Regions from separate parts of the Synergistes jonesii genome, predicted to be linked through region 1. Evidence: riboswitches for the same ligand, from Rfam matches in the RefSeq annotation. Region 1 holds a riboswitch; each other region holds the start of a gene.

Region 1 (3,208 bases):
CTGATAAGTTTTTTAATCGTCCGCCTCCGTGGCGGCGATATTTTTCTCCTCTTCCGGCGCGGCGCACTATAAAATAGTGTATATAAGAGTATAAATATATACTGTAACAGATTATAATGTTAAAATATACTTGAACATTCGCTTGAATGTTAATATAATAATTGAAGTATAGGGTTTTTAAAATAAATATTTCAATTATAGTTTTTTGGGCTTAGAACAGAAGCGGAACGGACAGGGGGCTTGGGCATGTACACCGCGAATGAAGCACAGCTGAAGGCGTTTAAGAAGGAGCACGCTTATCTGAAGACAAAGCTCGACCTTGGGAAGGAGATACTTTGGTTAACAAGATCTGAATGCATCAAGGCGGGGCCGAGCGTCGAGGAAACGCTCGCTATAGTGAAGGACGCGATGACAGCGCACGGGAAGAAAGAGTACGAGATGCCGGCAAAGATAGGAATACATCCCTTCGAGGACGTATTTTTCCATGCGATGCCGGCCTACGTCCCCGGCAAAACGGCCTGCGGTATGAAATGGATAGAGTGCTTCCCACGCAACCCGCGAGAATATGAGCTGCCGCAGACTACGGGGCTGCAGATAATGAACGACGTGATGACGGGCGTGCCGGTCGCCGTTATGGACTGTACGTGGCTGACCGCGATGAGGACCCCGGCCGTCACGGCGCTCGCGGCCGCCGCGCTGCATCCGGATGCAAAGACCTTCGGCATGTTCGGCTGCGGCGTGCAGGGTGTCGGGCACGTCCGCTTCGTCGCGAAGACGCTGAAGAAGCTTGAGCGCATATATATCTACGACAAATATCCGGAGTGCATGGACCGGCTGATGGCGCAGGTGCGCGGCGAGGTCGGCGTGCCGATAGTCAAGGCGAAGAGCGTTGAGGAGGCCGTCAAGAGCTGTGAGGTGCTGAGCTCTGCGACGTTCATCGTGCGCAAGCCGATGGCTATCGCGAAAAAGGAATGGGTACGGAAGGGGCAGACGATTCTGCCGTGCGACCTCAACACTTTCTGGGAACCGTCGATCGCGCTTGAGGCGGACAAGTATATCGTCGACAGCTCCGACGAGCACGAGCTCTTCAATGAAATGGGCTACTTCCCCGACGGGCTGCCGAAAATTTTCTGCGAGACGGGCGAGATGCTTGCCGGACTGAAGGAGGGGCGCGCGAAGCGCGGCGAATTGATAGTCTGCAGCAACATAGGAATTTCCACGAACGACATAGCAATGGGTCAAGCGATTCTTTCGCGCGCCCTCGAAATGGGAATCGGCACGAAGATGAAGCTGTAGCGCGGGTGTCTTTTAAGGGCCGGATTTTTTTGAGCGGCGCGTCCGGCATGGGTGGGTCGGCCCAGTTGTCGTGTACGCCTATTTGTTATCAGGCGGCCGCGCGCCGCCTGATATCTGTTTGCCTGAATAAAACTCCAGGCTAAGCCGGGAGTTCCTTTTGCGCGGCGCTGGCCGAAAAATACTTGAGAAAACCGCTGAAAGCCGCTGAATTATATGTTATGTCGGCGGCATTCTGCTATAATTACGGAAACAATAAAATATTGTCTCTCAGGGGAAGGGAAACCGGTGCGTATTTTCTATGCCGGTGCGGCCCCGCCACTGTAGCTCGGACGAAAGCGAAAGGATGCCACTGGATTTTTCCGGGAAGGCTCGCGATTAGGATGAAGGGAAGCCAGGAAACCTGCCTGTGAGAGCTCAAGGGGGGATCCGTTTGCGCGGGCGAACGTCTTCACAGCAGGCTCGGAGTTTATGGGCCTGCTGCCGGCAGACACGGTAAGGACACGGGGGATCGCTTCCGGGTCTTTTTTTATGGGCTCCGGAACTTTTTCCGGATAGGTTTTGAAAGGACGGTAAAGAATCGTGAAATCATTTGTAATAGCGCTCGTAACGTTTACACTCGTAATGTCAGGCGTCGCCTACGCCGGCGCGCCGAAGGACAAGCCGGACAAAAAGGGCGTCCTGATCGTCGCCTTCGGCACCTCGATGCCGGATGCGAGAAAGGCGATCGACAACCTCGTCAATTCCGCTAAGGCGGCCTTCCCGGGGACGGAGGTGCGCCTCGCCTATACGTCGAACATCATCCGTAATAAGATAGCCAAGGAGCAGAAGGTCAATATCCCGACGCCGACGTCGGCCCTCGCTCAGATGAACGACGAAGGTTTCACCCACGTATACGTGATGCCGACGCATATCATACCCGGGGAAGAGTACGACGACATTTCGGGCGTGGTTAACGGCTTCGCGGCGATAAAGGGAAAGTACGAATTCAGGGAGCTGAAGCTCGCGCGCCCCTATCTCTCGTCAGCCGACGACTGCGACGCGATGGCCGATATCCTTGTAAAGCGCTTCGCGAAGGATCTCGCGAACGCCGGGACGGAGATCGTCCTTATGGGGCACGGCACGCCGCATCACGCGGCAAACGCCATGTACAGCCAGCTTCAGCTCTCGCTCGATAAGAAGGCCCCCGGGCGCTTCACGCTCGGCACAGTAGAAGCGGCGCCGATGATCGAAGACGTCGTCGCGCGCCTCAAACACAACACAGCCGTAAAGTCGCTCGTTATTTCGCCTCTCATGATCGTTGCGGGCGATCACGCTAACAACGACCTCGCCGGCAGGGATGACCCCGAGTCATGGTACAACCAGCTGAAGGGTGCCGGCTACAAGGATATCAAGGCACACTTGGTCGGGCTCGGGGAGGATGAAGGGATAGCGAAGCTCTTCGTAGCAAAGATAAAGGATATGATGAAATAAAAATGACCGACGCCGAAGAGCTTTCGAGGCACAGGGGAAAACTCAGCGGCAAGCGCCTGCGGTTGGCGGCGCTGCTCTGCCTGCTGCTCTTTATCTCCGCGCTTTGGAGGCTCGGCGCGGGCGAATGGGACATACCGGCCGCCCGCGTCGCGGCGCTGTTGAATCCCTTTTTGGACGAAAGCATGGGCGCGTCGCCGGAGGCTCTTGTCGTAAGGAGCATCCGGCTGCCCCGCTTTTTTGCCGCCGTCGGCTGCGGCGGGCTTCTCGCCGCGTCCGGAGCGGTGCTCCAGGGGTTGCTTACTAACGCGCTCGCAGAGCCCTATACGCTCGGGATTGCGGCGGGTGCGGCGTTCGGAGGCGCGCTCGGCTTTTTTCTCGACTCGTATGCGGTGGTGCCGATGGCTTTTTTAGGCGCGATGTCCTCGCTGTGGCTCGTCAGCCT
Region 2 (3,208 bases), on a different contig from region 1:
CGCGATAGAATGCGCGGAAAACGGTTTTCCCGTCTCTCCGACCGCGGCGCTGCTGTGGAAGAGGCGCATCGCCCTTATGAAGAAAGAGCTGCGCGGGGAAAAATTTTCTCATCTATTCGAGGCCTTCACTAACGACGGCGAGGCTCCGAAGGCCGGAGAGATATGGCGCTGCCGCGATCAGGCGCGGACGCTCGAAAAAATAGCCGCGACGGACGCCGAAGCGTTTTACCGCGGAGAGCTCGCCGAGAGGATAGACAAATTTTCACGGGAGAGCGGCGGCGCCCTCCGCGCCGACGACCTCGCCGCCTACGCGCCGGAATGGGTCGAACCGATATCGGTGAATTACAACGGCTGCGACGTCTGGGAGATGCCGCCAAACGGGCAGGGGATCACGGCGCTTATGGCGCTGAACGTTTTGAAAAGGCTGCGGCTCGGAGAGCGCGACTGCACGCGGAGCTATCATCTGCAGATAGAGGCGCTCAAGCTCGCCTTCGCGGAATCTCTCGCCGAGGTCGCGGACAGCAGCTTCATGCGCAAAAAAGTATCGGAGATGCTCTCAGAGGAATTCGCTGCGCGTCAGGCGGCGCGCGTCGACGAGAAGAGAGCCGGGCTCTTCACATCCAAAGGCGGCGCGTCCGGCGGCACGGTCTACCTCGCGACGGCGGATGGAGAGGGCAATATGGTCTCCATGATTCAAAGCAACTACATCGGCTTCGGCTCGGGGCTCTGCGTCCCCGGTACCGGCATCGCGCTGCACGGTCGCGGGAATAATTTTTCTTTAGACGCCGAGCACCCGAACTGCATCGCGCCGCGCAAAAAGCCCTATCACACGATAATCCCAGGCTTCATAACAAAGGGTGGCCGCGCCGTCGGCCCCTTCGGTGTGATGGGGGCGTTCATGCAGCCGCAGGGACACGTGCAGCTGATCGCTAACATGACGGACTTCGCGCTGAACCCCCAGGAAGCCCTCGACGCTCCGCGCTTCCAGTGGCTCTCGGGGAAAAAAGTCGCGCTCGAACAGGGCGTGCCCAACCATATACTCAAGGAGCTTGCCGATATGGGGCACGAGGTCAGGGTCGACGCCGACGGTACGTCGTACGGCCGCGGTCAGGCGATAATCCGCAGCGAGGGCGGCGCGCTCGCCGGAGCGACCGAGCCGAGGGCCGACGGATACGTCGCAGTTTTTTGAAATTTCGCAAAATGTTTTGCGCCGAAATAAATTGTTGACGAAATGGCGCAACTTAGCGTATGATTAACATAAATAAAAATATTGCTGCAGAAAACGGGAATCGGGTGAAAATCCTGAACGGCCCCGCCACTGTAAGCCGCGACGAGATCGCATTATGCCACTGGAATTTTCGGGAAGGCGCGATGGAGGATGAACGGCAAGCCAGGATACCATTCTGCACAAAGTTGCGGCAATTCCTGCGCGGGCGGGGGTTGCTCAGTGCGTTTGCAGCAACTTGATCGCAGCAACTGTTAAGACCGCCCGCGGGCGGTCTTTTTTTATGCCCGCGCAACTTTTAGGGAAGGGAAGCATTCGGATGAACGAAACAGAGGTGAAGACGAGCGGATTCCCGCCGGTCTCTTTCGAAGAGTTCGCGCCGCCCAGCAAGGAGGAATGGCAGGGCGAAGCGGTAACGGCCCTTAAGGGCGCGCCTTTCGAAAAACGCATGTACACCCGCACCTACGAAGGCATCACGCTGGAGCCGATCTACACGCGCGACGATCTCGAAAAGCTGCCGGGAGTCGACGGCCTGCCGGGCGAGGCGCCGTTTCTGCGCGGCACAAAGAGCGAGGGCTATATGGCGTCTCCCTGGGAGATAGCTCAGGGCTCGGCGAACGTTCTGCCGCGCGAAGCCAACGAAGCGGTGAAGCACGAGCTCAAGAAGGGCGCTACCGTGCTGAGTTTTGAGCTCGACAAATGTACGAGGCTCGGGCTCGACCCAGATAAGGATCTCTTCAAAGGAGATTACCGCGGGCTTTCGCTCTCGACGCTGAAAGACGCCGACGAAATGCTCGACGGACTCGACTTCACGAAGACTCCGCTGCAAATATACGCCGGAGCCTCGGCGGTCCCGCTGCTCGCGCTTACTGCGGCGCGCTCGCGCGCGCACGGAGAGAGAGAAAGGTTTAAAAGGGCGGCCGGCTGCATCGGCGCAGACCCGCTCGGGGAGCTTGCCGAGAACGGCGCTCTGCCGCTGCCGATCGACGAGCTCTACGACGAAATGGCCCTTGCGGCCAAATGGACGGAGAAGAACGCTCCTCAGCTGAAGACGCTGCTCGTTCGCGGCGACGCTTACCACAACGGCGGCGCTTCGGCGACGCAGGAGACGGGCTACGCGATGAGCGCGGCTATAGCTTACATCAGAGCGATGCAGCTCCGCGGCATAGAGCCCGAAAAGAGCATTCCGCAGATAAAATTCAGCTTCTCGCTCGGCACGAACTTCTTCATGGAGGTAGCGCGCCTGCGCGCTGCGAGGACGGTATGGGCGCAGGTAATCGAAGCGTTCGGCGTCGACGTGGAAAAGTACGGAAAGATCGACATCTTCGCCCGCACTTCGCGCTTTACGCCGACAGTCTACGACCCCTACGTCAACATCCTGCGCTCGACGACGCAGGCGTTTTCCGGCGCGGTCGGCGGAGTCGACGCGATGCAGGTGACCTGCTTCGACGACGCCGTGCGCCCAGGAGGCGAGATTTCGCAACGCGTAGCGAGAAACATTCAGATAATGCTCCAGACGGAGTTCGACATGCTTCAGCCGATAGACCCCTCCGGCGGTTCGTGGTACATCGAGCGCCTCACCTCTCAGTGCGCGAACGCTATACTCTCCGTGATACAGAAGGTCGAGAGCTACGGCGGCATGTACAGCGCGCTCAAAGCGGGCGGCGTGCAGGAGGATATAGAAAAAACTCTGAAGGAGCGCATGAAAAATCTCGCGACCCGCAAGGACCGCGCGGTCGGTACGAATATGTATCCGAACACGCTGGAGAAACCCCTGGAAATTTCTTCGCCGAGAGGGGAGGCCCTCTACGAAGAAAGGTCTAAGGCCGTAGCGGAGTTCCGCGAGATGGCCGACGGGAAACACGCGGCGGAATGCCTCAAAAAAATCATGCGGACGCTTGACGACGGCGACGAAGGCTTTGTCGACGCGGTGATAGACGCATACATGGCGGGAGCCACGCTCGGCGACGTGAGAAAAACCCT
Region 3 (3,208 bases), on a different contig from region 1:
GCGTTCTTGGCGTCGGTCCACGTCGCCGAGAGCTTCACGTCCCATTTGTCCCACGCGGCGCGCCCCTCGAACTCTATGCCGTTAACGCGGGCCTTGCCTATGTTTATGTACTGCCCGTAGCGCGGGCTCGTCATGACGAATTCGATGAGGTCGTTCGAACGGCGTCCGAAGTAGGTCAGCGAAGCGGAGGCGTCGGCGCCCGCGAGCTTTCCCTTCCAAGATACGCCGAGGTCCCACTGGCTGCCGTCCTCCCAGCCGAGATTTTCGTTCGGTCTGACGAAGGCGCCGTCGCCGTAGAGCTCGTAGAGGTTGGGGGCCCTGTTGTAGCTGCCGCCCGAGGCCCTGATCGTCCAGCCGCGCGGCAGCTCCTTGGAGAGGGCCGCGCCGAAGGAAAATTCGCCGTCGCCGCCCCACATGTTCCAGCGTACGATGGGCGTGAAGGTCAGAGTGCCGTCTTTGCTGAGGCTTATAGTGTCCTGCAGCTGCACGTCGGCCGCCTCTCTGCGGAAATCGGAAGTCCCGCCGAAGGTCGTGACGATGTCTCCCTCCGCCCTCAGCTTTTCTTTTGAATAATCTGCTAAGAATTCGACGAGGTGGTTTTCTCCGAGCCGCCACGCGCCGTCTATCGCAAATCCATACCTGTCCGTCGCGTACTCGTTGTGCTGCTCGCCCCAGCCTCCAAGGACGTTCTCCTCGTCGTCGTACTTTTTATTCTGATGCAGATATTCGGCCTTTATCCCCCAGTCGACGGCGCCGCTTTTGAAACGGCGCGAGATCGAGAAGTCGGTCTGTTTCGTGTCGAGCTGCGCGCCCTGTGGGCTGTCGTCCCTGTCCGCGCCGGGCGCGGCGTACGGAAGGTCGCGGTCGCTGCGCTTCCAGCCGAAGCGCGCCGACCAGTCGTCGTTTTTCCATTTGAGCAGGACGTCGGAATTTTTATAGCCGTTGTTCTGGCGCTTCGCCCTGTAATCATCCTCCGGCGTGTAGGGGGTATTGTTGTCGTTCGTGTATTCGAAGTCGCCGTCCGAGCGCTCGTAATTCGCCCCGATAAAGAAAGAGCCGCCGCCGAGCGGCATAGCGTAGGAGAGGCTCGTATTGAATTTGCCGTAGGAGCCCGCGCCCAGTGAGAGGGCTCCGCCGGCCTTGTCGGGCGTCTTCGTTATGATGTTTATCACGCCGCCCATCGACGCTCCGGCGAAGCGCGCCGGGACATAGCCGCGATAGATTTCTATCCTCTCGACGTTCGCCGTGGGAATCGCCGAGAGGTCTACTGCAGATTCCCCGCCTAAATTCATCAGGACCCCGTCGACGAAGACGGAGACCTCGGCGGCGGTGCTGCCGCGCACCGACGCGACAGTGTAGGCGCCGCGCCCCTTGCTCTCGACGACGTGAAGGCCGGGAACTTCTTTCAACAGCTCCGGCAGGTTTTTGTGCTCGCCCTCCATCTCTTCGGGCCTGACCACGGAGACAGTGCCGGGGGATAAGAGAGATGCGTCTTCTTCCGCCGCCGCCGTCACCTCTTCCTCCGGCAGCTGAATCTCTTCAGCCGCGCCCTCGCCGGCGTAAGGCGGAGCCGTGCAGATAAGCGATAAGGCGATGAAAAATGAAATGACGCGCGCTTTGTGTCGCAAGAGAACGACCTCCGTGAATAAATATACGCGGGAGGATTTCGCATCGTCTCCCGCGTATCGTTCTCACGGTCAGCCGCTGCCCCGCACCTCCTGCGCGCTAAAGCCAAGTTCTCCGCAGCAGGTTTTCCGACTTACGTTCATCCTAATCGCGCGCCTTCTCGCTGTATGCAATGGCATTATGCGCTTTCGTCCCGATCACGGCGGCAGGGGCCGTTCCGGCTTTTGACCGGATTCCCATACTCCGCAGAAAATATTCAACTTTTACAGTATAAAAAATATCATTGCCCCCGTTATTTGTCAAATGGCGCGACGCCGCTGATGCAAGCCGGGGGAAGGAGCGGGACGTTTATGAAATGGAAGCGCTCCGCCGGCTGACGAAGCCGGCGGAGCGCTTAAGGAGAGACGGCTCTATCCAAGAAGGCGGGATACTGCGCTATCCCGCCAAGATAGCTTGTTCTACCGCGGCCTTCCGCGCAGGAATTGTGCTTCGGCCGCCGTTGTGCCGCAAAAATAAAAAATAATAAAACCTTATAAGCTTTTCCTCGGCCGCGGCGCGCCGGTTGTGCGGACCGACGCGCGCCGCCTTGGATTTGACAGTGTGTGTGGTTTTTCAGTCCGTTATGTTTCGCGTGCGTTTGTGAAGAGCAGCCTTTCCATTGACGCCGTCAGCGCTTTGGCCGCAGACGTCGGAGTAATTGCCCCCTCGATCACTCTCCTTTCTATCTCTTCCCTGCATTTTGTGAGCTCCGCGCAGCGGGCTATCCTGTTTTGAAGATATTCGCCGGCCATCGCGCGGACCCATTCGATTGTTTGTTCTTTGCGCCGCTTTATGAAGATTCCCGACTTCGTGACGTTCTCACGGAAATCTTCTATTACGCTCCACATCTCCGGTATACCTTCGCCGGTGATCGACGAACAGGTGTATGCCTTCGTCTTCCAGCCTTCGGTAGGCTGGCGCAGATAGTGGAGTATCTGCTCGTAATCGGCGCGCGCCATCAGGGCCTTCATTTTGTTGTCGCCGTCGGCTTTGTTGACGAGTATGCTGTCAGCCAGCTCGATTATTCCCTTTTTTATGCCCTGAAGCTCGTCGCCGGCGCCTGTGATGACGATGACGAGAAAGTAATCGACCATCTGGCGCACCATCGTTTCGCTTTGCCCGACCCCCACCGTTTCCACAAGTATCGTGTCGTAGCCGGCAGCTTCGCAGAGCAGCATCGTTTCGCGGCTTTTTCTCGTGACGCCGCCCAGCGAACCGCCGGAGGGAGAGGGTCTGATAAAAGCGTTTTTCTGCCGCGCAAGGTTCTCCATGCGCGTCTTGTCTCCGAGTATGCTGCCCCTTGTAAGCGAGCTCGAAGGGTCTACCGCGAGCACAGCGACTTTGTGCCCGTTTTTCGTCAGATACGTCCCGAACGCTTCAATGAAAGTGCTTTTCCCTGCGCCCGGTACGCCCGTCACCCCTACGCGCATCGCCCCGCCGCTGTAGGGCAGTATCCTCTGGATGATTTCCTGTCCCAATTCAAAGTGCTTCGGCGCGTTGCTCTCGATTACCGTGATCGCGCGCGAAAGCGTGACGCGGTCTC

The links. A riboswitch is a leader RNA that binds a small molecule or an ion and turns the genes downstream of it on or off. The one in region 1 is predicted to bind cobalamin.
Region 2: linked by a shared signal. The riboswitch ahead of EH55_RS10250 (methylmalonyl-CoA mutase family protein) and the one ahead of EH55_RS12365 (sirohydrochlorin cobaltochelatase) in region 1 are both predicted to bind cobalamin.
Region 3: linked by a shared signal. The riboswitch ahead of EH55_RS10265 (TonB-dependent receptor plug domain-containing protein) and the one ahead of EH55_RS12365 (sirohydrochlorin cobaltochelatase) in region 1 are both predicted to bind cobalamin.

Annotation. Positions count from the first base shown of each region.
Region 1 covers NZ_JMKI01000054.1:3,911-7,118, forward strand. The annotation lists gene EH55_RS12360 (ornithine cyclodeaminase family protein) at 247-1,296, shown strand; cobalamin riboswitch at 1,505-1,718, shown strand; gene EH55_RS12365 (sirohydrochlorin cobaltochelatase) at 1,876-2,766, shown strand; gene EH55_RS12370 (FecCD family ABC transporter permease) at 2,769-3,208, shown strand, end outside.
Region 2 covers NZ_JMKI01000038.1:36,659-39,866, forward strand. The annotation lists gene EH55_RS10240 (gamma-glutamyltransferase family protein) at 1-1,189, shown strand, start outside; cobalamin riboswitch at 1,228-1,425, shown strand; gene EH55_RS10250 (methylmalonyl-CoA mutase family protein) at 1,545-3,208, shown strand, end outside.
Region 3 covers NZ_JMKI01000038.1:42,804-46,011, reverse strand. The annotation lists gene EH55_RS10265 (TonB-dependent receptor plug domain-containing protein) at 1-1,628, opposite strand, end outside; cobalamin riboswitch at 1,728-1,912, opposite strand; gene meaB (methylmalonyl Co-A mutase-associated GTPase MeaB) at 2,247-3,208, opposite strand, start outside.